One region of the Cryobacterium sp. TMT1-62 genome, then DNA from elsewhere that is predicted to be linked to it. Evidence: predicted binding sites of a transcription regulator. Region 1 holds the regulator's gene; the other holds the start of a gene.
What was found. Region 1 encodes HspR, which represses chaperone genes until heat shock. Its sites were predicted from a motif close to AAGTTGAGTCNNNNNGACTCAACTT; they were not measured.

Region 1 (14,432 bases):
GTAGAGAAAACCGCCGTCGCCCGACACGGACACGACTGGTGTGCCCGGGCGCACCAGGGTCGCGGCGATCGCCCAGGGCAGGGCCACGCCCAGGGTCTGCTGGCCGTTCGAGAACAGCAGGGTGCGCGGGTGGTAGGTGCGGAAGTGCCGGGCCATGTAGATGTAGTGGGAGCCCACGTCGCAGAGCACCGTCGTGTCATCCGGGAGCAGTTCGCGCATCATCAGGGTGAGGTCGGCCGGGTGCACGCCCTCGGACTCGTCCCGGCGACCGGTGGGCTGGTCGGCGTGCGCGAGGCGGGCGCGCTGCTCGGCTACCTCGGCCGCGGCGGCGACCGGCATCGACAGCCCGTTGATCTGGCGGGCGAGGGCGTCGAGGGTCTCGGCGACGTCGCCGCGCAGTTCGAGCGTGGGGCGGTAGTAGTCGTCGAGGTCGGCGGAGAGTTCGTCCAGGTGGATGATCACGCGCAGGTGGTCTTTGTTCCACTTCGACGGTTCGTACTCGACGAAGTCGTAGCCGACGGTCAGGATCACGTCGGCCTTGTGCAGAAGGATGTCCCCGGGCTGGTTGCGGAACAGGCCCACGCGTCCGAGGTAATGCTCTTCGAGCTCGTGCGAGATGACTCCCGCGGCCTGGAACGTCTCAACGACGGGCAGTCCGGCGACGCCCAGCAGGCGGTGCAGCGCCGCGACGGCCTGGTCCGAGCCGGACCGCGCGCCGGCAAGGATGACCGGGAACTGCGCATCCTTCAGCAGGGCGGCAGCGCGCTGCACGCTCTTGGAGGGTGCGGCGCCCAGCTGCGGCACCCAGTGCGGATGCGTCATCGACACGGTCGTCGAGTCCGTGAGCACGTCGTAGGGGAGAACAACCGCGGCGGCGCCCTTGGGCTCCTGGGTTGCCTCGCGGAACGCGTTCGCGATTGCTTCCGGCACGTTGTCGGCGACACTCACCTCGCCGGCGGACTTGGTCACGGCGGACAGCATGCCCACGGCATCCATTGTCTGGTGGGTACGCTTCAACCGGTCTGCGCGCGGAACCGCGCCGCAGAGGGCGACCACCGGGTCGCCTTCGGTCGTCGCCGTCAGCAGGCCCGTCGCGAGGTTGGAGGTGCCTGGGCCGCTCGTCACCAGGACGACGCCCGGCTGGCCGCTCAGACGCCCGACGGCCGCGGCCATGAAGGCCGCATTCTGCTCGTGACGCACCACGATCACCTCGGGTCCATCGTCGATGAGAGCGTCATAGACCGGGTCGATCTTGGCGCCGGGAACGCCGAAGACCCACTGCACGCCGTATGCCTTCAGGCATTCCACCACGCGTTCGGCGGAGCGGGTGGACGGAGCGGGGGTGCCGGCGTCAGAGCGCACGAGCGTGGTCTCGGTTGTGTCGTCGTCGCTCTGGAGCGGTGAAGTAGTGGTCATTGTGATGCCTCCCGGATCGCCGTTCTGAATCGGCCTCCCCTCCATCGTCGCTGCACATTCAATAACAAGCAACGCCGAGTAGCGATGCAAACGATCTGAAAATGAGATGCTTAGGCCCATGGAATTGAGACAGCTCGAATTCTTCAGCGCCGTCGCCGGTGAGTTGAGCTTCACGCGCGCCGGGGACCGGCTCACCATCGCCCAGTCAGCCGTCTCGGCCGGCATTCGATCGCTCGAAAGCGAATTGGGCGTCGAACTGTTCGATCGCAGCCGCCGCCAGATCAGGCTCACTACGACTGGCGAACTGCTGCTTCCGAAGGTGCGCGACGCCCTCGACGCCGTGAACGAGGTGCGCGACGCCGCCCAGGACACCACCCGCGCCATCACCGGGTCCATCGTGATCGGGCTGATGACCTCGGTCACGCTCGTCAATGTGCCTCGGCTGCTCGGTCTCTTCCGCGCCGGCCATCCGGGCGTCGGCGTGCGGCTGCGCGCGGCCCGGCGGGGGTCGGCCGGGCTGGTCGACGAGCTCGTCTCGGGCGAACTCGACCTGGCCTTCCTCGCCCTCAGCGGCCCGGCGCCGACGGCGCTCTCAGCCGTGCCGATCGCTTCGTCGCCGATGGTGCTGGTGGTGCCGAAAGGCCACCGGCTCGCCTCCGCGTCGGCCGTGGGCCTGGGCGACCTCGTGCCGGAGGAGTTCATCGATCTGCCGCCCGGCTACGCCAGCCGTCAGATCGTGGACGATGCCTTCACCGCTGCCGGCCTCGAGCGGCGGGTGATGATCGAGGTCTCCGATATCGGAACGGCCGCCGAATACGTGACCAACGGCCTCGGAGTGGCCCTGTTGCCCGAATTCACCGCCCACGACGCGCTCGACGTGCACCGGCTTCCCGTGGCGAATCTGCCCGATTTCACGGTGTACCTGGCGGCCTCGCGCAAGCGGCGCGCGTCGGCTGCCGTGCGCGCGTTCGTGGAGCTCGCGCTCGTCGCCGACGAGGCGCGCGGCTGATGCGAGGCGGGGCCGACAGGGTGCGTCAGTTGCCCCCGCGCAGGGCGACGATCGGCTCGATATTCGACGCCTTCAGGGCGGGGTAGACCCCGGTGGCAAGGCCGACGACGGCCCCGAGCAGCGCCGACCCGGCTGCGAGCCAGGGGTCGACGACCGGCGCCCACTGCTGAATAGGCGACATGATCACCACCGCGAAGACCCCGAGTGCGGCTCCGATCAGGCCGCCGAGTAGGCCGATGACCACGGATTCGACCATGAACTGGCTCGAGATGTTGCGCTTGGTGGCGCCCAAGGCCCGGCGCAGCCCGATCTCGCCCACCCTTCCCATCACCGACAGCAGAGTGACGTTCGCGATCCCCAGTCCGCCCGCGACGAGTGCGAGCACGCCGAGAATCAGGGAGATGACGTTCACGTCGGCCTGCACGTTCTCGCGCAGGGCGGACCTAGCCGACGGGGCCTGTACCTCGAAGTTCTGCGCAGCGTTGGGGTCCAGGGCGAGCGGAGCCTGTTCCGCGACCACTTTGCCGGCGCCGAGAGCGATCCGGATCTGCAGTTCATCCGGGCCGGTCAGGCCGAAGTCGGCGCGCGCGGTGCCCATCGGCACGACCACCGCGTCGAGCAGGTCGGAGCGTCGCTCCATCCCATCGATGATGCCGATCACGGTATATGAGGAGTCGCCGATGAAGATGGAGGGCTGGCTGTCGACGCGGTTGATGCCCAGGCGCTCAGCCGCGCGCGAACCGAGCACCGCCACCCGATCGGCCCTGGCATCGTGGCTGGTGTCGAAGTACCGGCCGGTCACGATGTTGCCGCGAACCGCGTCGAGCAGTCCGGGGAAGGTGGCCATCAGCGATGGGCCCAGGGTTGCCGGTTCCGACGGGTCGTTTACCGGCACCGCGGTAATGGTCACGGCATCGAGGGGCACCTCGCTGACGAGGCCGGCCAGCTCCACCCCGGCCAGGCGGCTGACCCGGTCCGGGGCATCCCAAGGCAGTCGCCCGGTCGCGCGCTCCGAGCCGTTCATCCCGTCGGTGCTCCCCGGCTCGATCACGACCTGGGTGGCCGCGACCGCGTCGAATTGGCGGACGATCTGGCCGGCTGCCGTCTGGGCGAATCCGATTGTCACCACCAGGGAGGCGATTCTGATCGTGGTCCCGAGCGTGGTCATGATCAGGCGGGTGGGGCGCGCCCCGATGCCATAGCCCGCCTCGACGATGAGGTCCTGCACCGAGAACCGGTCGGCGCGGGTGATGGCCGGCGCGGCCCCGCGGTCACCGTCGCTTACCGGGGCCGGAGCGCTGGTCGCTCGACGGCGGTTCGGCATCCGCAATTTCATGTTGTTTCGCTCACGCGGCCGTCGGTGATGCTGATGGTGCGCCCGGCGCGATCCGCCACGGCCCGGTCGTGGGTGATGACGATGAGCGTGAGGCCGCCGGCGTTCAGCTCCTCTAACAGGTCCATGACCTCCCTGGAGGTGGAGGCGTCGAGGTTGCCGGTCGGCTCGTCGGCCAACAGCAGCTGGGGCGAGGCCACCACGGCCCGCGCGACCGCGACCCGCTGGCGCTCGCCGCCGAAGAGAGTGCCGGGCAGGAAGTCGATCCGGTGGTCCAGGTGCACCCGGTGCAGGGCGGCGCGGGCCCGTCATTCGCGGTCGGCGCGCGGAACTTTGCTGTAGATCGTGGCCAGCAGCACATTATCGCACACCGAGCGGTGCGGCATGAGGTGGAAGGCCTGGAACACGAAGCCGATCTTGCCGCCCCGCAGCGCCGCGCGTTCCGCCTCGCCGGCCAGACCCGTGAGCGCTCCGTCGAGGTAGTACTCGCCGACGCTCGGTCGGTCGAGCAGGCCGAGGATGTTGAGCATGGTCGACTTGCCCGACCCGCTCGGCCCGACGATCGAGAGGTAGTCCTGCTTCTCTACCCGCAGGTTGATTGATGTGAGCGCCTGGACCTCGGGCGGGCCGGGGAAGGAGCGGGTGACGTCGATGAGCTCCACGACGGCCGGTCGGCTCATCGCCCGGCCACGACGAGGTCCCCTTCCTCGAGGGAACCGTCGACCGCCTGCACCTCGACGTAACCGTCAGCCGCGAGCCCGGCGCTCACCTCGACCAGCACGGTCTTTTTTCCGTATCCGGTCGACACCTCGACCCGGGATTCCCCGCCCGGGCCGGCGGTAAGCGCGGCCAACGGCACAGCGAGCACCTCCCCGTCGGTGGAGCTGACCGGGATGGTGACCCGCAGGTTGCTGCCCTGGATGCTCTGGAGCTGCCCGGGTGTGAGGTCGTCGGGCGTGAGCAGGATGGTGAAGCGTCCGCTCGCCGCATCCGTTCCCTCTTTAGCCTCGGCCACGGCGACGGATGTCACGGTGGCGCCGTGCTCGGAATCGTCCTGCATCGAGAGCACGGCGGCGTTGCCGACCTTCATGAGTTTGGCATCGCTCGCCGAGGCGGAGGCGTTGATCTGGATCGTGGCACCGGAGACGCGCATCACGGAGCCCGTGATCGAGGTGCCGCGGGATACGGTGACCTCGTCGACCCGGCGGGGGAGACCCGGCAGGTACAGGATTTCGCATGCCGGCAGATAGGTCATGGTGGCCTCGTTCGCCGTGGCGAGCGCGTCACGCGCGCTCGTCGCCTGCTGTTCGGCGGACCGCAGGGCGGATGTCTCGGCCGTGGTGTCGCGAGCCGCGAGCACCGAATCGAGCCGGGTTTTTGCGAGGGTGAGGGCGTCCGCGGCGTCCGCGGCATCCGCGATCGCAGCGGGTTCGTCGCCCGTTTTCGCCGCGGCGAGGGCGCGCTCGCTGCCGGCAACGCCGGCCCGAACGAATTCGACGGAGTTTTTGCCCGAAACGGCCCGGAAACCCGAAAAAATGGTCCCATATACGGGAATCTCCGTCGAATTGGTGCGGCGACGGACCCGGCGCTCCGCCGCTGAGGAACAAAGTCCACGGGGGCTGTCGGATCGGAGCTATCGGGAGTCATGCAACCCAACGGGTTGGGACTCACTCAGCTAGCGGTCGAGCCCTGCCATGCGTTCCAGTGCGGCTCGCATGATCATCTGGGCCGGATCGCCGATCACGTGATTGTTCAGGTACAGGCTCTCCGCCCATGACAGGACTTCCGCTTTGGTGAGCCCCACGGCCGACCAGTCCACCCCTGCTTCCGCGCGCGCTGTCGGTTCCCCGGTCTTCGGGTTCAGCCACACCCGTGCGATCGGGATATCCGGATCTTCGTGCTCCGGATTCCAGAGGAGCGCGATCGGGTGGTCAGATCCGTCGAGGTGATCGTCGGCGATGTGGCCGGACCCGAGCCAGGGGAGCATCAGCTGCTCGCCCTCCAACTCCACGTCGATGATTTCGAGCGGGACCGGCCCGTAATCGCGGGAGTACACCGGCAGCCCCACATGGTGCCATTCGGCGGCCTCATCCGAGTCTTCCAGCAGATCCGGGAGGCGCGGTGCAACGTGCAGCACGAAGCCGGTCGCCCAGTCGACGAGGGCCTGGGTGTCGGCGGCCGGCCACGGACTGTCATCGCTCGAAGACCCGTCCGCGTTGTGGAAGTGGTACTCGACTCCTTCTTCCAGGATGTCCAGGTGGAACTCTCCGTCGTCGAAGCCGAGGAAGATGCCGGCGACCTGCTCCTCGTCGTCCCAGTCCGCGTCGAATTCCGGGTGCCGGAAACGCGGGGGCAGCGGGGGGATGTCCAGGGGCAGCACGCCGAGGTCGAGCACCACCCGCAGCACGGTGTTCGGCATACGCAGTGTCGGGTCGGTCATAGTCTCGACGATACCGGAGGCCGCCGACGTGGGGCAGCACAGAGCCGCATCACCGAGCCGCATCACAGGACCGGGAAATATGACAAGTGAGCGGATGACGGGAATCGAACCCGCGCTATCAGCTTGGGAAGCTGAAGTTCTACCATTGAACTACATCCGCATGTCCGTCGCGCAGGCAAGCCCGGAACGGAACCGTGCCAGCATATCAAGTCCGCGCCGTTAGGCTGGAACCGTGCTGCTCTCGGATCGCGAAATCAAGGCTGAAATCAACGCGGAACGAATCCGTCTGGAGCCGTACCAGGCCGACATGATTCAGCCGTCGAGTATCGACGTGCGACTCGACGGCTTCTTCCGCCTTTTCGACAACCACAAGTACCCCTATATCGATCCGGCCGAAGACCAGCCCGATCTGACCCGGTTGATCGAGACCGCCGCGGGCGAACCGTTCATCCTGCACCCCGGTGAGTTCGTACTCGGGTCCACCTACGAGAAGGTCACCCTGCCCGACGACGTCGCCGCGCGGCTGGAGGGCAAGAGCTCGCTCGGCCGGCTCGGCCTGCTCACCCACTCGACCGCCGGCTTCATCGATCCCGGTTTCACCGGCCACGTGACGCTCGAGTTGAGCAACGTCGCCACCCTGCCGATCAAGCTGTGGCCCGGCATGAAGATCGGTCAGCTCTGCTTCTTCCGGCTGAGTTCGCCCGCCGAACGTCCCTACGGCTCAAGCGAATACAGCTCCCGCTACCAGGGCCAGCGCGGGCCGACCGCGTCGCGGTCGTTCCAGAACTTCCACTGCACGGATGTGCGGGAGGCCTCGATGGGATCGACCACCGGAGCCGAGTAGCCCGGTTCACACGCATGCAACACGCGCCCGGTAAAATCGGCCCATGACCACATCCGTGCCCAGCTTTGCCGAGGCGCTCGTCGCGCCGGGACCGACACCCGACTACCCGGGGCGGATGCGCCGCTTCGGCCAGCTGGTCGGCGCCTGGGCCGCCACCGGGTCCCTCCTCGACGAGACGACCGGCGAATGGACCGGGCGCGAATTCACCTGGATCGTCGACTTCGTGCTCGACGGGCGTGCGGTGCAAGACGTCGAGGTCGTCGTGAGCGACTCGCACCCGACCGGCTTCGAGACCGTCGCCACGGCCGTGCGAGTCTATGATTCCTACGCCGGCGTGTGGCGGGTCAGCTATTTCGCCCCGGCATCCGGCGAGTACTGCCACCTCGTGGCGACCCCCCACCGCAACGGCCTGCGCCAGGACGGCACGGGCACCGACGGCCGCCCGATCCGCTGGAACTTCGTCTCGATCACACCTGACGCCTACGCCTGGGAGGGCTGGGTCTCCAACGACGAGGGTTCCACCTGGGTGCTGGTCGAGCACAACGAGGCCACCCGCATCCGTTAGCCAATCTGGTCCTGGCGGGCCTTCACCGGAAGCAGGAGAAGCAGCCCCACGAGCAAAACCAACATAAGTCCGAGGATGCCCCAATAGGTTTCGCCGAAGATCGTCACCGTCAGGGCGAACATGGTCGGCGCCAGAAAGCTCACCGCGCGGCCCGTCGTGGCGTAGAGCCCGAAGACCTCACCCTCCCGGCCGGCCGGGATCAGGCGTGCCAGGAAGGTGCGGCTGGCCGACTGGGCCGGCCCGACGAAGAGCGTCAAGGCGAGGCCGGCGGTCCAGAACACGATCTGACCGCCGTCGTGCAGCAGGAATACGATGCTGCCGAACACGATCAGGCCGATCAGAGCGGTCACGATGATCGGCTTTGCGCCGACCCGGTCGTCAAGCGCGCCGGCGATGATGGTGGCCACGCCCGCCACGACATTGGCGGCGATAGCGAAGATGATCACCTCGCCGGGTGAGAATCCGAAGACGGATGCCGCGAGCACCCCGCCGAAGGTGAAAACCCCGGCCAGGCCGTCGCGGAAGATCGCGCTCGCGATCAGGAAGTACACCGTCTGGCGGCTGGTCTTCCAGAGCCGAATGATGTCCTGCCCGAGCACGACGTAGGAACGGAGGAAGCTCACCCGGGGCCGGCGCACCGCAACGGGAGAACGGTATTCGGGAACCGAGAACAGCACCGGCAGGGCGAACAGGCCGAACCAGGCGGCCGCGATGAGCATCGTGACCCGCACCGAGAGGCCGTTCTCGCTGGTCACCCCGAACAGACCCACGTCGGGGCTGATGAAACCGAAGTACACGATGAGCAGCAGCACGATGCCGCCGATGTAGCCCATGCCCCAACCGAAACCGCTGACCCTGCCGATGGTGCGCGCGGTCGAGACCTGGGACAACATGGCGTTGTAGTTGACGCTGGCGAACTCGAAGAAGACGTTGCCGGCGGCCACCAGAACGAGGCCGAGCAGCAGGAAGCTCGGTGACGCCTCCACGAAGAACATCGCCGCGGTGAGGCCCACCACGATGAACGTGTTGACGCCGAGCCACAGCTTGCGCCGCCCGGAGGTGTCCGAGCGCTGTCCGGTGATCGGGGCCAGCACCGCTACCAGCAAGCCGGCGATGGCGAGGGCCCAACCGAGCTGGGCGGAAATGACGTCTTTGTCGCCGAACGAGCTGCCCGTGATGTAGACGGTGAAGACGAAGGTGGTGACCACCGCATTAAACGCGGCAGAGCCCCAGTCCCAGAAGCTCCAGGCCACTACGCGGCGTCTGCTCGTTTTGTCTGGCAGCTCCCGGGCATCCGTGCTGCCCTGCTCCGCGATCCCGGTCATGCGCTGAGGCTAGTGGATGTGGGTGGCCGGAGACCATCGATTGCACGAAATCTCAAAGTTGAGTCGTTCACGCTCAACTCTCAGGTGCGTGGCTTGACTTTCGATTTGGGACACTGGCACACTTGAGCCAGCACCACTCAACTCTGTGAAATCGAGCTGAGAACATACTTTAAAGGAGAACGCACACATGGCCCGTGCAGTAGGCATCGACCTCGGAACCACCAACTCTGTGGTGGCCGTCCTCGAAGGTGGAGAACCCACCGTCATCGCAAACGCCGAAGGCTTCCGGACCACGCCGTCCGTCGTCGCCTTCACCAAAGACGGCGAGGTGCTGGTCGGCGAGACCGCCAAGCGCCAGGCCGTCACCAACGTCGACCGCACCATCGCGTCGGTCAAGCGCCACATGGGCACCGACTGGAATGTCGCCATCGACGACAAGAAGTTCACCCCGCAGGAAGTTTCGGCCCGCATCCTGGCCAAGCTCAAGCGCGATGCCGAGGCGTACCTGGGCGACAAGGTGACGGATGCCGTCATCACCGTTCCCGCGTACTTCAATGATGCCGAGCGGCAGGCCACCAAGGAGGCCGGCGAGATCTCCGGCCTTAACGTGCTGCGTATTATCAACGAGCCGACCGCGGCCGCACTCGCCTACGGCCTCGACCGTGGCAAAGAAGACGAGCTCATCCTGGTCTTCGACCTCGGCGGCGGAACCTTCGACGTCTCCCTCCTCGAGGTAGGCAAGGACGACGACTTCTCCACCATTCAGGTGCGGTCGACTGCCGGTGACAACCGCCTCGGCGGCGACGACTGGGATCAGCGCATCGTCGATCACCTGATCAAGAAGTTCAAGGAAACCACCGGCGTCGACGTCTCCAAGGACAAGATCGCCAAGCAGCGCCTCAAGGAAGCCGCCGAGCAGGCCAAGAAGGAACTCTCGAGCAGCATGTCGACGAGCATCCAGCTGCCGTACCTCTCCCTGACCGAGAATGGCCCGGCCAACCTCGACGAGACGCTCACCCGCGCCCAGTTCGAGAAGATGACCGAAGACCTGCTCGACCGCACGAAGAAGCCGTTTCAGGACGTCATCCGTGAAGCCGGGGTCAAGGTGGAAGATATCGCCCACGTCGTTCTCGTCGGTGGCTCCACCCGCATGCCCGCCGTGTACGAGCTCGTCAAGGCCGAGACCGGTGGCAAGGACCCGAACAAGGGCGTCAACCCGGACGAGGTCGTCGCCGTTGGCGCCGCACTGCAGGCCGGCGTGCTGAAGGGTGAGCGCAAAGATGTCCTGCTCATCGACGTCACCCCGCTGAGCCTCGGCATCGAGACCAAGGGCGGCATCATGACGCGCCTGATCGAGCGCAACACGGCCATCCCGACCAAGCGCAGCGAGACCTTCACCACAGCCGACGACAACCAGCCGTCCGTCGCGATCCAGGTCTTCCAAGGCGAGCGCGAGTTCACCCGCGACAACAAGAACCTCGGCACGTTCGAGCTGACCGGCATCGCGCCGGCCCCGCGCGGCATCCCGCAGGTTGAGGTTACCTTCGATCTCGACGCCAACGGCATCGTGCACGTGTCTGCCAAAGACAAGGGCACCGGCAAGGAACAGTCGATGACCATCACGGGCGGATCTTCGCTCGCGAAGGAAGACATCGAGCGCATGGTGCGCGAGGGCGAAGAGCACGCCGCCGAGGACAAGCGCCGTCGCGAGGCAGCCGAGACCCGCAACACGGCGGAGCAGCTCGCTTACTCGATCGAGAAGCTGATCAAGGAGAACGACGAGAAGCTGCCCGAGGACGTGAAGTCCGAGGTTCAGGCCGACGTCGACGCCCTCAAGGCCGCTCTCGTCGGCGACGACGATGCGGCCGTGAAGACGGCCTTCGACAAGCTCAACGAGAGCCAGGGCAAGCTCGGCGAGGCCATCTACAAGACCAGCCAGGCGGATGCCGCGGCCGGTGCCCCAACCGACTCCGAGCCGACCGCCGACGCGGCCGGCTCCGACGAAGACGTGGTTGACGCCGAGGTCGTCGACGACGAAGACGAGGCCAAGAAGTAATGGCAGACGACAACAAGCGTCCTGGCGACGAGCCGTTTGACGAGGGGGCATCCACTGAGGGTGCCCCCGGGACCGACGCCGAGGCGGAAGCCGAAGGTGTGAGTGTCGAGGACATCGACGAGGCGTCCGCCGAGGGTATCGAAGAGGACGAGCTGACGGTCCAAGACATCCTGGACGCCGCCACGCGGGAAGTCGACGAGCCCACGAGCGAGCACCTCGCCGACCTCAAGCGGGTCACCGCGGAGTACGCCAACTACCGTCGCCGCACCGAGGCCAACCGCGAGGTCGAGCGTGAGCGCGTCACCGTGGATGTCGTAAAGGGCCTGATTCCCGTGCTCGACGATCTCGACCGCGCTGAGAAGCACGGCGACCTGGTCGAAGACTCGGCGTTCAGCACGATCGCCGCGAAACTGCGGGGGAGCGTCGAGCGCCTGGGCGTGAAGTCCTTCGGCACGGTCGGCGAACCGTTCGATCCGACCATCCACGAGGCGATCTTCCAGCTGCCCACCGCGGGCATCGAGTCGGAGACCGTCGGTGACGTGATCGAGACCGGCTACTTCCTCGGCTCGTCGCTCCTGCGCGTGGCCAAGGTCGTCGTGCAGGTACCGAGCGATGGCTAGCCAGGACTGGTTCGATAAGGACTTTTACAAGGTCCTGGGTGTGTCAAAGGACGTCACCCCGGCCGAGCTGAAGAAGGCCTATCGCAAGCTCGCCCGCACGTATCACCCGGACTCCAATCCGGGCAACCCTGCGGCCGAGGCGACGTTCAAGGAGATCAGCGAGGCACACTCGGTGATCGGTGACCCTGCCCAACGCAAGGAATACGATGCTGTGCGCGCGATGGGCGGTGGGGCCCGCTTCACCGCCCCGCGCCCCGGTGGCGGGCAGGCCGGAGGCTTCGATGATGTCTTCGGAGGCATGTTCGGTGGGGGCGCGCGGCAACAACAGCCCGGCTACTCCTATGAGCAGGGCGGTTTCGACGACCTCCTCGGCGGCATGTTCGGCCGCGGTCAGGGTGGCGGCGGTTTCGGCACCTCGAGCGGCGGGTTCCGCGGCTACGGCGGGCCGACTCGCGGCCGCGACGTGATCGCGTCGACAACGGTCGACTTCATCACGGCCACGCACGGTGACCAGATCACCCTGCAAACGCAGGATGGCCGCGCCATCAAGGTGAAGATCCCGGCCGGGGTGGCCGACGGGCAGAAGATCAAGCTCCGCGGCCAGGGGCAGCACAGCCCTGACGGCGGCGAGTCCGGCGACATCGTACTCACGGTGAACGTGCGCAAGCACCCGGTCTTCGAACGCGATGGGCTGAACCTGCGGGTCTCCGTTCCGGTCACGTTCGTCGAGGCCGCGCTCGGCGCCACTATCGAGGTGCCGACGTTGGGCGGAGCGCCGGTCAAACTGCGCATCGCCCCGGGCACCCCGAGCGGGCGCGTGCTGCGCGTCAAGGGGCGTGGCGTCGTGACGCCCAAGGGCACCGGGGACCTGCTGGCGGAGGTTCAGGTTGCCGTTCCGTCTCATCTGTCGAAGGACGCCGAAGAGAAACTCGCGGCCTTCGCGGAAGCACTGCCGAAGGAGAATCCGCGCGACGAACTCCTCGCGAAGGCGAGAGACTGACGGTGGACGAGAACACCCGGGTTTTCGTAATCTCGATGGCCGCCGAGCTTGCGGGCATGCACCCGCAAACGCTGCGCCAATACGATCGCCTGGGGCTGGTGAGTCCCGACCGCACCCCCGGTCGGTCTCGCCGGTACTCGATGCGGGATGTGGCCAAGCTCCGCGAGATCGCGGAGCTCGGTGCCGAGGGTGTGAGCCTGGAAGGGATCCGTCGCATCATTGACCTCGAGGACCACGTGCGCACGCTCGAATCGCGGCTGCGCGAATTGGAGTCTGCGCTGGCCGATGAACTGCTCAACCGTCCGGGCCGCCGCGTCTTCGCGGCCGGCTCGGCCGGTGAGGTCATCTCGATGCGGGCCGGTACGCGCACGCGCCGGTCCAACCAGATCGTGATCTGGCGCCCCCTGGGTTCCCGCCCGATCGGCGACGAGAAGTAGCCGCACCTGCGGGCTAGCCTGAGGCAATGCCTGATTTTTCCTTTGACCGCCTGAGGCGTTTCCCCGACGTGGAAGCGGACAATCTCTTCGCCGTGGATGCGAGCGACCGCCTGATCCTCGACGAGGCGGCCGGCGTGCTGGCCGAGGCAGGATCCGGCGAGGTCGTGGTGATCGAGGACCGCTATGGCGCTCTCACCCTGGGCGCGGCCGCACTGGCCGGGGCCCGGGGAATCCGGGTGCACCAGGATGTCCTCTCTGGGGAGTTGGCCCTCACCCTGAATGCGGCCGACGCTGGACTCGCCGATTCCTACCGCTCCCTCATCCTGGGCGAAGAACTGCTGACGAACGCGCGGGTGGTACTGATCCAGCTGCCGCGCAGTCTGACGGCGCTCGATGAGTTCGCCGACGCCATCCGTCGTTTCGCGGCACCGGATGTGGTGGTGATCGCCGGCGGACGCATCAAGCACATGACGCCGACCATGAACGCGGTGCTCCGCCGGCACTTCGGCGAGCTGCAGGTCTCGTCGGCCCGGCAAAAGTCGCGGGTACTCAGGGCAGCGGCTCCGACTGCCTCCGCAACTCAGCCGACGGTGTCCACCTGGCCGAATTCTGTGGAGCACGCCGACCTGGGACTCACGATCTGCGCCCACGGGGCTGCGTTTGCCGGCGCGACCGTCGATATCGGAACGCGCTACCTGCTTGAGTTCCTTGATCGGATGAAAACGGATGCTCGGAGCGCCATCGACCTCGGCTGCGGCACCGGGGTGCTCGCCGCCACCCTCGCCCGACGCCGTCCCGCCCTGCGGGTGACCGCCACCGACCAGTCGGCCGCGGCCGTCGCCTCCGCGCGGGCCACCATGGTGGCCAATGCGCTCGCCGACCGGGTCACGGTCGTGCGGGATGACGCGCTCCAGAGCCAACCGGATGCCTCGGCCGAACTGATTGTGCTGAACCCGCCCTTTCACATCGGCTCGTCGGTCCATGCCGGCATAGCCCTGAAACTGTTCGAGGATGCCGGACGAGTGTTGCAGCCCGGTGGTGAACTGTGGAGTGTGTGGAACACCCACCTCGGTTATCGCCCCGCGCTGACGCGATTGGTCGGGCCGACACACCAGGTCGGTCGGAACGCCAAGTTCACCGTCACGGTCTCGACCGGACGCTGAGACGCGCCGGACCGCCGTGAGGCCCGCACCTGGGGGCTTCCGCCAGGGCGCCGGAGCCGACACGCCCGGGATGCGGGAGGGAGTTGCGCACCCCCAGAATTCACCGTAATGTCTCTCTAGTCACCCCACAGGTGCGGAAAGCCGCAGAGCTTCCCGGCCTCAAGTGGGACGAAGATTTAGTTTCTTCTCGAATATCCTCCCGACTAGGGAATGTTCGGGTTTAA
Region 2 (14,432 bases), on a different contig from region 1:
TCAGTGCCGGTGGGGACCACGATGAGGGGAACGGGGAGCGCGTGCAGCATGCGGTGCGCGGTGATGCCGAGGAAAATCGTGGTGGGCTGAGCCAGCCGGCTGGAGCCGACGAAGGCGATTTCGAACGGCTGCCAGTCGAGGGCCTCGACGGCGGCCTCGACGGTGTGCCCGGACGCGACCTCGGTGGTGATGGTGCCGCGCGCCTTCGACCGACTCTGGAAGTACTCCAGGACGCCGTCGAGGTGGGCCTGGCTCTCGCTCTCGTCGACCGGGTGCCGACGACCGGCGTCGACCTCCACGAGCGTGACGAAACGCAGGTCGACCGTGAGGTCCGCCGAGAAGGCCACCAGTGAGTCGAGCAGCGTCTTCCAGCCCGGCCGGGTGCCGATGGCGCAGGTGATCCGGGTCAGCTGTGCGGGAGCCTTGTAGCCGCGGGGCGCGAGGGCGACGGGCGCCGGCGAGGCGTGCAGGAGCGCGTTGGCCACGCTGCCGATCGTGAATCGGTTCATCAGGCCGCGGCGTGAGGCCCCGACGACGATGCGGTCCGAGTCGAACGCGCGAGCGGCCTGGAGCAGCCCTTCCGTGGTGGAGTCGGCGTAGAAGAGATGCGTGGAGGCGACCACGTCATCGGGAACCAGGGCCTTGCCCTGTTCCAGCCATTCGAGGGCCTGCTCCTCGAGCAGAGCCTGGTAGTCGGGGGAGGTGGAAGCACCGACCCGGGCCGGGACGGTGGATGAATGATGCGGAAGCACAAGACACAGACGCAGCTCGGAGCGGGTCAGGCGCGCCAGCGCGACACCCAGCTCGACGGTGTCATTGCCCCGTTCGGTCGCTTCGTATGCGATGACGTAGTTGGCTACTCGGGTCACGCTGGTTTCTCCCTCGGTTCGCGACGGGTGTCGCACTCAGTGGTCATAGTGCTGTGGATTATGGGCGGGCTGGTCATGTTCATGGTCATGCTCGGCGTGCTCGCCCGGCGCACAGTGCGCCGGGCTGCGTTCCACGTCGAGCGACGGATTGCGGTCGAAGAAGCCGACCGGCTTGAGCCAGAACGACACGGTGTCGACCGGCATGATCGGCCACTCTTCCGGTCGGGTGATGTGGTGGATACCGAAGACGTACCAGAGCACGATATCGGCGTTCCGCACCGGCCGGCGAGCCTGGATCCACTCGGGCAGGCCGTGGTCGACCGCGCTCTGGTTGACGAACTCGCCGCACGGCCAGCGTTCGGACTCGTCGTTCGGGGTGACCCAGACCGTGTGCCCGATCACCTGGGCGCGTTGGAGGGCAGGCGCCGCCTGGTCGAAGAAGGACGGGATGGCTCCGCCGGGCACCAGCTTGTAGGACACGGGGGTGCCGAGGCCGTTGAGCGAGTTCTCGTTCACGACCTTCCAGGCCCGTTGGGTGTCCCAGTTGTAGTCGTCGAACCCCTCGGTCTCGATCGGGGTGTTCAGCTGGGTGATCGCGAGGCCGAGCGGGTTTGCGGCGCTGATCGGCTCGGCCTGCGTCTCGGTGCGGAACACCGTGTTCTCGCGGCCGTCGACGTCGAGGTCCATCCGGGCCACGATGAAGTGCTGGTGGAACGGCGCGTAGGTGCGCGTGTCGACCAGGGTTCCGTTGGGATGCGGCTGGCCCTCGTCGAGGTGCGTCACCACCATGATCCCGGTGGCGCGCACCTCGCATTCCATGTTGCCGTCCTGGTAGAAGCGCCAATAGACGAGGTACTCGTAGTTCGCTACCGTGACGTGGAAGGACACGACGAGCCGGCGCATCCGGCGCACCTCGGCACTGCCGTTGTGGTCGACGTGCTTCCAGAGCACCGCGTTGTCTTCCTCGTGGATGCAGAACGCGTTCGGGATGCTGTACGGCTCGCCCTTGCTGTTGTGCAGCACGGCATCGAGGTAGCGGATTTCGCCGAGGCAGTCGCAGCCGAGCTCGAGCGAGGTGGTCATGAAGCCGAGGCCCCACTCGCCGATGTCGAAGGCGGTGCGACGGAAATGGTCGACGCTGGGGTCGCGGTAGGGCACGACCATCTCCGCGAACGACAACCGGTTGGCGATGGGCCGCACCCGGCCGCCGTCCCGGTAGCCCACGGTATGCAGGGTCATGCCCTCGCGGTAGTTGAAGCCCACCCGGAGCGACCAGTTCTGCCACTCGATCAGGTTGCCGTCGAGCGTGAAGCTCGGGCCGTCGGGCTGCCCGATGTCGAGCGGGGTGAGCGGCGGGCGCGGGCTTCGATCCCGGATGCGCCGGGGCACCAGGTGCGGCACGTATTCGCCCATTCCCGCCGGCGGTTCGACCGTGAACGAGTCCTCCACCTCGAGCAGTTCCATGGTGTTGACGTCGAGCACGAAGTGCAGGCCGCTGACCGGTCCCGCATAGGGGTTGGCGTCGGTGGACGCCCGGACCCAGACGTCTGACCAGCCCAGGCGGCGGCCGCGATACCGGTCGGGGATTACCGCGTCGCCGTAGGTCCAGGTGTCGATGAAGACCAGGTCGAGGTCGGTGATGCCCCGGCGGGCGAGAGTGGCGATCACATCGGGGTGGGCGCGAAGGGCGGCGTCGGCTTCCTCCCACTCGTCGACGGTGAAGTTCGCCTGCATCCCCGGCACCGTTTCCCACTCGAGCAGGGCGTCGGTCGTGAGCGAGACGACGCCCACCCAGGTGGTGTTCTCGGCGCGGTGGAGCACAACCAGCCGTGCGCGTCGGTCGGGAACCGCGCTGGTAGCTGTGAACTCGGCGACGGCGCTCCGGGGCGGCTCGACCAGCTCGATCGAGGTGAACCGCCACCCGTCGGCGACGCCGCGCTCGCGGGCGAGGATGGCGACGGCGGAGGTGAACTCAGCGGCGGAGAGCGGGTCGAGCGGGTGGAAAGTCATCGAGGGGCCTCTGTTCTCGTTGGCGGTGGTCGAGCCTGGCGGTGGTCGAGCCTGTCGAGACCCGTGTTTATTCCAGCGCGCTCATCACGTGCTTGATCCGGGTGTAGTCCTCGACGCCGTACATCGACAGGTCTTTGCCGTATCCGGACTGCTTGAAACCGCCGTGTGGCATCTCGGCGGTCAGCAGGAGATGGGTGTTGATCCACACCGCGCCGAAGTCGAGGTCGCGGGAGACCCGCATGGCCGTGGCGTGGTCGAGGGTCCACACGCTGGAGGCGAGCGCGTAGTTGACATCGTTCGCGAGCGTGACCGCGTGCTCCTCCGACGTGAAGGGCTGCACCGTGATCACCGGGCCGAACGTTTCCTCCTGCACGATCGCATCCGTTTGGCGCACCTGAGTGACGACTGTGGGCTCGAAAAAGAAGCCCTCGGTGCCGACCTGGTGTCCGCCGGTGGCAATGACAGCGTGGTCGGGCAGGGCCGCGACCTTGCGCGAGACGTCGCCGAAATGGTTGACGTTGTTGAGCGGCCCGAAGTAGTTGTCGGCGTCGTCGGCCGACCCGGTAGTGCGGCTGCGGGCCTCGGCGACGAGTGCGTCGACGAACTCGTCATGGATGGACTCGTGCACGAGCACTCGCGTGATGGCCGTGCAGTCCTGCCCGGCGTTATAGAAGGAGAAGTCGGCGATGGCGGCGGCGGTCACGCTGACGTCGACGCCGGCGAAGACCAGGGCCGGCGCCTTGCCGCCGAGCTCGAGATGGGCCCGCTTGAGCGTCTTCGCGGCGCCGGCGGCGACGGCCATACCGGCCCGCACGCTGCCAGTGATCGAGACCAGGCCGGGTACCGGATGCTCGACGATCGCGGCCCCGGTGCCGCCGTTGCCGAGCACGATGTTCATCACGCCGTCGGGGAGGATGCCCTGGCTGATCCGGGCGAGTTCGAGGGTCGACTCCGGGGTGGTGTCGCTGGGCTTGAGCACGAGGGTGTTGCCGGCCGCCAGCGCGGGGCCGATCTTCCAGATGGCCATCAGGAAGGGGAAGTTCCACGGGGTGACCTGCCCGACCACGCCGATCGGTTCGCGGCGTACCCAGGAGGTCATGCCGGGCAGATATTCACCGGCGGACTTGCCCTCGAGCAGTCGGGCGGCACCGGCGAAGAAGCGCAGCTGATCGGCGCCGGCCGCGACCTCGTCAACGGCGATCGTGGCGCGAGGTTGGCCCGTGTTGCGGTGCTGGGCCTCCACGATGGCGTCGCTCTCGGCATCGATCGCGTCGGCGAGGCGCAGCAGCGCGCGCTGCCGCTCGGCGGGAGTGGTGCGGCCCCAGGTGCGGAAGGCGGTCTTCGCGGCGGTCATCGCGTCGTCGACGTCGGCCGCGGTGGAGACCGGGGCCCGGGCAACCCGGCGTCCCGTTGTGGGATCGACGATGTCGAGCAGCTCGGTGCCGGAGGGAGTGACAAAGCGGCCGTTGATGAAGTTTTTAAGGGTGGGGGTGGCCACGGGCCTGATCCTCTGCGCTGAGTGTAGAAACGGGTCTTTTGTTCGGTAAGTATGGCATCCGACAGAGGAATTCGGATACCCGGACGAAAACTGGGTCGTGATGGGGCTGCCGCCGTAGCACCGCCGAGTTGTCTCCGGACCGCTGGCGCGTTTTCTCGATGTCCCCTAAACTTGAGTCCAACAGGCTCAGCTTTTTGCCGACCTGCGACGAGAGCGGCCGGCCCGAGAGAGGATCTTCCGATGCAAGCAGGTCAGCAACCGCCCCAGGAAGAAGCGAAGACGGCGTTGGAGCAGTACGGTGTCAACCTCACCGAGATCGCCCGGACCGGCAAGCTTGACCCGGTGATCGGGCGGGACGCGGAGATTCGGCGGGTCAGTCAGGTACTCACCCGCCGCACCAAGAACAACCCGGTGCTGATCGGTGAACCCGGCGTGGGCAAGACCGCCGTTGTGGAGGGACTGGCCCAGCGCATCGTGGCCGGCGATGTGGCCGACTCCCTCAAGGGCAAGCAGCTGGTCTCCCTCGACCTGGCGGCCCTGGTGGCGGGGGCCAAGTATCGCGGCGAGTTCGAGGAGCGGCTCAAGGCCGTGCTCAAGGAAATCAACGACGCGCAGGGGCAGATCATTACCTTCGTCGACGAGCTGCACACCCTGATGGGTGCCGGCGGCGGCGAAGGGTCCGTGGCGGCCTCCAACATGCTCAAGCCCATGCTCGCCCGCGGCGAGTTGCGCCTGATCGGTGCGACCACGCTCAACGAGTACCGCGAATTCATCGAGAAGGATGCCGCCCTCGAGCGCCGGTTCCAACCGGTGCTGGTCGACGAGCCCAGTGCGGAAGACACTGTGGCCATCCTGCGCGGGCTCAAGGAGCGCTACGAGGCCCACCATAAGGTGTCGATCGCGGACTCGGCGCTGGTGGCCGCGGTCTCCCTCTCCAACCGGTACATCACCGCCCGCCAGCTGCCGGACAAGGCCATCGACCTGATCGACGAGGCGGCCAGCCGGCTGCGGATGGAGATCGACTCCGCTCCCGTGGAAATCGACGAACTGCGTCGCAGGGTGCAGAGGCTGGAGTTGGAAGAGCTCGCGCTGAAAAAAGAGAAGGACGACGCCTCTAAGGCTCGCCTGGGGAAGTTGCGTGCTGACCTTGCCGAATACACGGTGGCCCTTGCTGAACTGCAGGACCGCTGGGACAAGGAGCGTTCCTCGCTCAACCGGATCGGCGATCTGAGGAAGCGCTTGGTGAGCACCCGCAGCCAGGCCGAGGTGGCCGAGCGCGAGGGCAACCTGGAGAAGGCGTCCAGGCTGCTCTACGGCGACATCCCGGTGATCGAACGGGAACTCGCCGAAGCGGAGCAGACCGAGCAGGATGGGCCGCGGATGGTCGGTGACCAGGTCACCGCGGAGGACATCGCCGCCGTGGTCGCGATGTGGACCGGCATCCCGGTAGGGCGGCTGCTGCAGGGCGAGACGGAGAAGCTGCTGAACCTCGAGGGTGAGCTCGGGCACCGCTTGGTCGGGCAGAAGCAGGCCGTGCGCGCGGTCGCCGACGCCGTGCGCCGCAGCCGGGCCGGCATCTCCGACCCGGACCGGCCGACCGGTTCGTTCCTCTTCCTCGGGCCGACCGGCGTGGGCAAGACGGAGCTGGCGAAGGCGCTCGCCGAGTTCCTCTTCGACGACGAAAAGGCGATGGTGCGCATCGACATGAGCGAGTACGGGGAAAAGTTTTCCGTGTCCCGTCTGGTCGGGGCTCCTCCCGGCTATATCGGCTACGAGCAGGGCGGGCAGCTGACCGAGGCCGTGCGCCGCCGCCCGTATTCGGTGATTTTGTTCGACGAGGTGGAGAAGGCGCATCCGGAGGTCTTCGATGTCTTGCTGCAGGTGCTCGACGACGGCCGGCTCACGGATGGCCAGGGCCGCACCGTGGACTTCCGCAACACGATCCTGGTGCTGACCTCGAACCTCGGGTCGGCGTTCCTGATCGACCCGGTGCTCAGCCGGGACGAGAAGGAGGCGGCCGTGCAGGCACTCGTGCGCAAGACGTTCAAGCCCGAGTTCGTCAACCGTCTCGACGACATCGTCGTGTTCGAATCGCTGTCCATGGAGGACCTCGGCCAGATCGTCGGGCTGCTCGTTGACCGGTTGGAAAAGCGGCTGATCGAGCGGCGGCTCGAGCTGGGCGTGACCCCGGATGCCCGCACCTGGCTGGCGGAACGCGGCTATGACCCGATCTACGGTGCGCGCCCGCTGCGGCGGTTGATGCAGACCGAGATCGACGACAGGTTGGCGACCGCGATCCTGTCGGGCGCCGTGCGGGACGGCGAGACGGTGCGGGTGGACCTGGCGCCGGACGGGGAATCGCTCAGCGTCGCATCCGCCCCGTTGCTGGTCGTGGACCCGGCCGACCTCGACGACGACGCGCTGCTGTAGTTCTATCCGTCGCCGGATTTCGCGTTTAGCGGAATTCGGCGGGAATACGACGGAACGGGCCCCCTGCCCCGGTGACGGTCAGGGGGGCTGGCATAGGGTCGAAGCATGCGTGCAACAGTGATTTACGGGGAACGGGACATCCGCCTCGAAGAAGTATCCGATCCGATTCTCTCCACCGGCGGTGACGCCATCGTGCGCGTCGTCGCAGCCTGCGTCTGCGGCTCAGATCTCTGGCCCTACCGCGGCATCCATCCCACCGAGGAGCCGAAACGAATCGGCCACGAGTTCGTCGGCATCGTCGAGGAAATCGGCGCCGACGTCAGCCGGGTCAAGGTCGGCGACTTCGTCATCGCGCCGTTCTACGACTGCGATAACACGTGCATCAACTGCCAGAACGGCACCAGCACCTCCTGCCTGAACGGCGGCTGGTGGGGCTCGGACGACCAGCTCGGCGGCTTCGCCGACGGCGCCCAGGGCGAGAAAGTGCGCGTGCCGCACGCCGACGGGTCGCTCGTTGCGACGCCGACCCTGCCCACCGATGCCCAGGTTCCCGGTCTCCTGACCCTCGCCGACGTCATGGGCACCGGCCACCACGCCGCGGTCTCCGCCGGTGTGACCGCGGGCAGCACGGTCGTCGTCGTCGGCGACGGCGCGGTCGGCCTCTGCGCCATCATCGCGGCCAAGCGGCTCGGGGCCTCCCGGATCGTGGCCATGTCGCGTCACCCCGAACGGCAGATCGTGGCCCGCGAGTTCGGCGCGACCGAGCTCGTCGAGGAGCGCGGCGAGGCCGGCGTGGCCCGCATCCGTGAGCTGTTCGACGGCATCGGCGCGGACTGCGTGCTCGAGTGCGTCGGCACCAAGGAGTCGATGGAGCAGGCCATCGCGTCGGCCCGTCCCGGCGGAATGGTCGGCTACGTGGGCGTGCCCACCGGCGGACCGATCGAGGTTAGCCCGCTGTTCGGGCGGAACGTGGGCCTGAACGGCGGCGTCGCATCCGTTCGCGGCTACGTCGAAGAGTTGCTGCCGGAGGTGCTCTCGGGTGCCATCAACCCCGGCCGCGTGTTCGACCTGCAGCTGCCGCTGGCCGAGGTTGCCGAGGCCTACGCCGCCATGGACGAGCGCCGCGCCATCAAGGTGATGCTGCTCCCGTAGGCACGGAGATCACACGTGTCGGGAGGGGGATCTCGACGGGCTCGATCACCGCGACGGGCAGGGTCACCGCGGCCGGCTTCGGCGCTTCCAGCAGTAGTCGACGGGCCGTGAGGCCGATGACGGCACTGTAGGTGGGGTAGGCGAAGCGCACCCGGGCCAGAGTGGCGACGTCGACGCCGGCGGCCATCGCCGTCGTCACGGATTGGATCACTTCGACCGCGTTCTCCCCGGTGGCATGGGCGCCGAGGATCAGCTCCCGCCGCCGGTCGGCGATCAGCTTGAGGAAGCCGGGTTCCCGGCCGTCGATCACAGCGCGGTCGAGTTCGGCGTAGGGCACTGTCGCGACGACGCAGTGCGGGTCGCGAGCCCTGGCCTCCTCCTCGGTGAAGCCCACGCCCGCGTAGTCGGGGTCGGTGAAACCGCCGGCCGGGAGCAGGTGGTGCGGCGTTCTGCGATTGGCGCCCAGCACCGCGTTCTCGGCCGCGGCCTCGCCCTCGAATTGGGCCGCCTGTACGAGCATGTCCCGGCCGTTCGCGTCGCCGACCGCGAAAATATGGGGCACGACACTCCGGAAGTACTGGTCCACCGGGATGGCGGAACGTTCGATGGTGATGCCAGCCCGGTCGAGCCCGAGGTCGTCGACATCCGCCGGCCAACCGGTGGACATAATGACGGCGTCGAAGGCGAAAGACTGTTCCGTTCCTTTTTCGCGCCAGGACAGGGTGAGGATTCCGTCGGCGTCCGGCTCGATCGCCGTCACCGCTTCAATGCCCGTGTGCACGGCCACGCCCTGCTCGCGGAACGCCGCCGAGACCGTGGCGGAGATGTCGGAATCCGACGCCATCAGGATGCGCGGTGCCACATCGAGCACGGTCACGTCGGAGCCGAAGGAGCTGAACACCGTGACCAACTGGGCGCCGGTGTTTCCGGCGCCGATCACGGCTACCCGTCGGGGCAGCGACGGCAGCTTCAGAATGTCTTCCGGGACCGTCGCCAAGTGCGCCCCCGGCACGGCGAGTCGCCGAGAATGCCCGCCGACGCAGACCAGGAACGTGGCGGCGGTGAGGATGCGGCCGGTGTCCAGGACCACGGAATGCGGGTCGATGAATCGCGCCCGACCTTCCAGAACCAGTTCGATTCCGGCGGCCGCGAACCTCTCGGCCTCGCTCTTGATCGAGCGCACCTTGTTCACCCGCGACTGCACCCGGTCTCCCATGGTGGCCCAGTCGATGACGGGGCCGTTGACTACGATCCCGTAGGTATCTGCCGCGCGCACCTCGCGCATCAGGCGCGCCGCCTTGGCGAGCACCCGCGTCGGCACGCACCCCGTGTTCACGCAGGTCCCGCCGAGCTGGTCGGCCTCCGCCACGGCGACCCGGGCTTCCAGTTCGGCGGCACGGAGCGCCGCGGCCGTTCCCGCCGGCCCCGCGCCGATGATGACGACATCAAAGTGATTTGGGGTGTGTTCGGTCATCGTGGTCTCCACCGGTGTTCACTGCTGGGAGCAGCCGGGCGCGTTGCCGGGAAAAATAGTCGAATCATGTTTGTACCTGACGGGGCTGTGGAGTTACTGTGTCGGGGCGGGCTCTTGCTGCTGGTCGTTGACTAGTCGTTGACCAGTCGTTGACCAGGAGAAGCTCGACGAGAGGCTTGCGGGTGCGCGGGGCGGACTCGCGTTCGAGCAGCTCGGGGGAGAGCAGGGAGACGTCGCCGAGCACGCCGAGGGCGGTGCCGTCGAAGCCGCCGAGCTGGTGGGTGTGCAGTCCCTCGTGCTGGGCCTGGATCGTCAGATGGGCGACGGCCTGACCCAGGTCGTAGCGGGCCCACGGGTTCTCGCGGGTCACGTCGATCGGCAGGGTGGCGACGTTGACGATCAGCACGGAGGCGGCATTCGCCCCCGCCTTGTTGAAGCCCATCAGCGTCTCATGGATCTTCGCGAAGCTGTCCGAGCCGCGGCGGGCGACGATGAAGCGGGTCGGCTGCATATTGCTGGCCGAGGGAGCCCAACGGGCGGCCTCGAGCACGGTGGTCAGAGTGGCTTCGTCGACGAGGGCCGTCGGGTAGAAGCCGCGGGGGCTCCAGCGCCCGGCGAGCACGGGGAGGAGGGGCGACGCCGTGTGGGCGGCGCGGCTGAGGGTGTTGGTGATGAGGTTCGTAGGCCCATCTTTCGCCGGAGTCTGGCTGGGATGGCGGGGCAACGCTGACCCATCCACTCCAACGCGGGCGGCGGCACACTGTTCCGCTACGACCTGCCTTGCGGTATACGCATCGCCGAAGCATCTCACGAGCGGGTAGGCGTCGGAATGCGGCGTCGAAACCGACGCTCTACCCGCTCTCGCGGCTACTCCTTAATCAAGCCGGCTCGCACCTCGCGGCGCAGCACCTTGCCGATCAGCGACCGGGGCAGCTCGTCGACCTCCACGACGGTGCGGGGCACCTTGTAGGCGGAGAGCCGGGTGCGGCAATACGTGCGGATGGCGTCGACGTCGAGGGTGGCCCCCGCCGCCAACACGACGGCGGCGGCGACGTCTTCGCCGCCGTTCGCGCTCGGCAGCCCGACGACGGCGGCGTCGGCGACATCCGGATGCGACAAAAGAGCGGCCTCGACCTCGGAGGGCGCCACATTGAAGCCGCCGGTGATGATGAGTTCTTTGATACGGTCGACGACCGTGACGAAGCCGTCGGAGGAGACGCGGACGATGTCGCCGGTGCGCAGCCAGCCTCCGTCGAGAAGCGTCTTGGCGGTCTCGGTCGGCTGGTCCCAGTAGCCGGAAGAGACCTGTGGGCCACGGATGAGTAGCTCACCTTCCTCTTCGATCCCGCGGTTCACGGTCGGGTCGTCCGGGTCCACCACGCGGATCTCGGTGCTCGGGAACGGCACGCCCACCGTGCCGGGGCGCCGGCTCGGGCCCATCGGGTTGCCGACGGCGATCGGCGAGGCCTCGGTCATGCCGTAGCCCTCGACCAACAGCCCGCCGGTGGCGGCCTCCCAGCGTTCCACGATCGACACCGGCAGGCTCATCGCGCCCGAGATGGCGTAACGGATGCTGCGCAGGCTTACATTCTTCGCCGTCGCGGCCTTCACGAGCCGGTCGTAGATCGGCGGGACGGCCGGCATGAATGTGGGTGGGGTGCGCCGGGCCGCATCGAGCAGCAGTCCCTCGTCGAACTTGGGGAACAGCACGAGCCGGGCGCCGGTGGCCATCGCGAACGTCAGACAGAGGGTCAGGCCGTAGGCGTGGAACATGGGCAGGACCGCGTAGAAGACCTCCTCGCCAGGGCGCAGCCCCTGCACCCAGGCCTCGCCCTGCAGGGCGTTCGAGCGCAGGTTGAAGTGGCTGAGGATGGCACCCTTCGGGGTGCCGGTGGTGCCGCTGGTGTATTGGAGCGCGGCGGTGTCGGTGACCTTCGGGCGCGGGTGGCCGGGGCGCAGCTTGCGTGAGCCGACGATGCCGGACCAGCTGAAGGCATCCTTGCCCAGCGGGCCCGAGGTCAGGGCGTCTCGCGACTCGCGGGCTTTAGCGATCGGCAGCTTGAGCAGGAGCCGCTTGGCGAGCGGCATCGCTTCCGTCAGGTTCACCGCGATCACGGTGCGCAGGCCCAGGTCGGCGGGGAAATCGGTGACGGTCTGGTAGATCTTGTCCCAAACGATGGCGACGCGGGCGCCGTGGTCTTCAAACTGGTGTCGGAGTTCACGTTCGGTGTAGAGCGGGTTGTGCTCGACGACGATCGCGCCCAGGCGTAGCACGGCGTAGAAAGCCACCACGTGCTGAGGGCAGTTCGGCAGCACAAGGGCCACCCGGTCGCCGGGTTTGACGCCGAGGCGCAGGAGGCCGTTTGCAGCCCGAGAGATCTGCTCGCCGAGCTCGGCGTAGGTGGTGGTGGCGCCGAAGAAGTCGAGGGCCACGCTGGGGCCGAACCGGCGCGCCGAGGTCTCGATCATGTCGGAGAGCGTGTCGGTCGGTTCCTGGATGGTACTCGGAACGCCGGGGGCGTAGGAGCCGAGCCAGGGTTTATTCTCGAAGACGTTCATCGGGCGGCCAGTTCTCTGATCAGGGCCGCGACGAATGCGTCGATGTCGGCCTCCTCGGTGTCGAAGCCGCACATCCAGCGCACCTCGTTGGTCGCGGGGTCCCAATCGTAGAACCGGAAGTGCCCGCGCAGGCGATCGGCCACGCCGGGGGGCAGGATCGCGAAGATCGCGTTGGCCTGAGTGTTCTGGGTGAAGGACAAGCCCTCGATCTCGCCGGCGGCGATACCGGTCTCGAGGGCGTGGCGCATCCGTGTGGCCATGGCGTTGGCGTGGCCGGCGTTTCGCTGCCAGAGGTCGCCGCCGAGCAGCGCGATCAGCTGGGCCGAGATGAAGCGCATCTTCGAGGCCAGCTGCATGTTCAGTTTGCGCAGGTAGAGCAGGCCCGCGGATGCCTCAGGGTTCAAGACCACGACGCACTCGCCGTACATCATGCCGTTCTTGGTGCCGCCGAAGCTGAGCACGTCGACGCCGGCGTCACGGGTGAAGGTGCGGAACGGCAGGCCCAGCGAGGTGGCGGCGTTGGACAGGCGGGCGCCGTCCATGTGTAGCTTCATGCCGTGGGCGTGTGCGTGGTCGGCGATGGCCCGCACCTCGTCGACCGTGTACGCGGTGCCGAGCTCGGTGGTCTGGGTGATCGACACCACGAGCGGTTGGGCGCGGTGTTCGTCGCCCCAGCCCCAGGCCTGCTGGTCGATCAGTGCGGGGGTGAGTTTGCCGTCGGGGGTGTCGACGGTGAGGAGCTTGATGCCGGCCACCTTTTCGGGGGCGCCCGCCTCATCCGTGTTGATATGAGCGGTGGATGCGCAGATCACGGCGCCCCAGCGCGGCAGCATCGACTGCAGTCCGATCACATTGGCGCCGGTGCCGTTGAAGACCGGGAAGGCTTCGACGCCCGCGCCGAAGTGTTCGGTGAAGACCTGCTGCAGCCGGGCAGTGTAGACGTCTTCGCCGTAGGCGATCTGGTGCGCGCCGTTGGCGGCGACGATCGCCTCGAGAATCTCGGGGTGCACCCCGGAGTAGTTGTCGGATGCGAACCCGCGCGAAGAAAGGTCATGGAGTTGAGTCACCCCTCCATCTTCGCGCATCCGTCTGCTCCGCTTCTGTGCGCTCGGTGTGCGAATTCGACGGAGATTTTGCGTTGAAACGGCGATTTCGGGCCGAAACCGGCCCGTGGGAGCAAAATCACCGTCGAATTGGTTCGGGGCAGGGTTCAGGTTCGGGGCCGGGATCGGGCTGGCGGGGCGGCAGGTCAGCCGCGCAGGGCCTGGCGCAACGTAACGCGGGCGCCCATCCGCAGCAGGGAGTTCGAGTAGATGCGGGAGCCCAGCAGGATGACCACGGCCGTCGAGGCGAGCAGGATGGCCAGCGAGAGCAGCGGCTCCCACCAGGCGGCCGTGCCGAGGAAGATGCGCATCGGCATGCCGACCGGGGCCGAGAACGGGATGTAGGACATGACGGCGAGCACGGTGGGGTTGTCGTTGAAAAAGATCACCAGAAAATAGGGAATCATCACGAGGAACAGCACGGGCGAGGTGGCCGAGCCCACGTCTTCCTGGCGGGAGACCATCGACGCGGTCGCGGCGAACAGCGCCGCAAGCATGACGAAGCCGAACGCGAAGAACACGGCGAACCAGACGATCGACGGCCCCACGGTGCCCAGCAACCCGAACTGGCCGGTCGTGGCCATGCCGATCGCCACCAGCAGGCCGATCGCCACGATCTGCCCGAAGGCCATGATGCTGTTGCCCACCACCTTGCCGCCGAGCAGGGCGCGCACCGGGATGGTGGTCATCAGGATCTCGACGACCCGGGTCTGCTTCTCCTCGACGACGCTCTGCGCGATGGTCGAGCCGAACGTGATCGCCGACATGAAGAAGACCAGCCCGAAGCCCAGGGAGACGAGGTAGACGAGGCCACCGCTCTGCCGCGATGTCGGCTCGAGCAGGCTCACCGCGGGGGTGACGCTCAGGGCCGCGAGCACACCCACCGGCGGGGAGTCGAGGGCGATGACGCGCACGCCGAGCAGGGCATCCGCCCGGGTGGACGGAACGACCGCCGCGGAGACGGTGCCGTCCCGCACCAGGGACTCGGCAGCGCCGACGTCATCGGCCTTCACCATCGTGAACGACTCGGTCTGCTCGACGACCTGAGCGGCGGACCCCACGACGGCCACCTTCGGCATGGTCAGGTTCTGACTCGCAATGCTGCCGGCGACGACGGAACCGACCGAGATGAGCAGCAGGATGCCGGTTGAGATCAGGAAGGCCTTGCTGCGCAGCCGGGCCATGATCTCGCGGGTCGCGACAAGCCACACACTCCGGGCGAAGCTCGGCGCCGGATACCGGGGGCGAACCTGCGGGCGTCCGATGTGTGGCGTGCCGGCGCGGTCGTTCCAGATGGTGCTCACTGCACGATCTCCTTGAAGATGGTGGCGAGGCTG

Region 2: E3T34_RS12745 (ATP-dependent Clp protease ATP-binding subunit) is a predicted target of HspR. The motif match lies at 4,546-4,570, and genes of this name have one in related genera.

What each region holds. Positions count from the first base shown of each region.
Region 1 is NZ_SOGZ01000031.1:331-14,762, reverse strand. It holds gene alsS (acetolactate synthase AlsS) at 1-1,416, opposite strand, end outside; gene E3T34_RS08225 (LysR family transcriptional regulator) at 1,535-2,425, shown strand; gene E3T34_RS08220 (ABC transporter permease) at 2,451-3,749, opposite strand; partial or broken gene E3T34_RS08215 (ABC transporter ATP-binding protein) at 3,758-4,438, opposite strand; gene E3T34_RS08210 (hypothetical protein) at 4,435-5,118, opposite strand; gene E3T34_RS08205 (hypothetical protein) at 5,434-6,198, opposite strand; tRNA gene E3T34_RS08200 (tRNA-Gly) at 6,288-6,358, opposite strand; gene dcd (dCTP deaminase) at 6,431-7,042, shown strand; gene E3T34_RS08190 (hypothetical protein) at 7,086-7,607, shown strand; gene E3T34_RS08185 (MFS transporter) at 7,604-8,932, opposite strand; gene dnaK (molecular chaperone DnaK) at 9,120-10,988, shown strand; gene E3T34_RS08175 (nucleotide exchange factor GrpE) at 10,988-11,608, shown strand; gene E3T34_RS08170 (DnaJ C-terminal domain-containing protein) at 11,601-12,608, shown strand; gene E3T34_RS08165 (heat shock protein transcriptional repressor HspR) at 12,611-13,045, shown strand; gene E3T34_RS08160 (class I SAM-dependent methyltransferase) at 13,072-14,208, shown strand.
Region 2 is NZ_SOGZ01000042.1:73,196-87,627, reverse strand. It holds gene E3T34_RS12760 (universal stress protein) at 1-869, opposite strand, end outside; gene E3T34_RS12755 (primary-amine oxidase) at 906-2,879, opposite strand; gene E3T34_RS12750 (aminobutyraldehyde dehydrogenase) at 2,947-4,377, opposite strand; gene E3T34_RS12745 (ATP-dependent Clp protease ATP-binding subunit) at 4,618-6,807, shown strand; gene E3T34_RS12740 (zinc-dependent alcohol dehydrogenase family protein) at 6,913-7,959, shown strand; gene E3T34_RS12735 (NAD(P)/FAD-dependent oxidoreductase) at 7,937-9,433, opposite strand; gene E3T34_RS12730 (nitroreductase family protein) at 9,498-10,157, opposite strand; gene E3T34_RS12725 (long-chain-fatty-acid--CoA ligase) at 10,301-11,992, opposite strand; gene E3T34_RS12720 (low specificity L-threonine aldolase) at 11,989-13,059, opposite strand; gene E3T34_RS12715 (ABC transporter permease) at 13,242-14,279, opposite strand; gene E3T34_RS12710 (ABC transporter ATP-binding protein) at 14,396-14,432, opposite strand, start outside.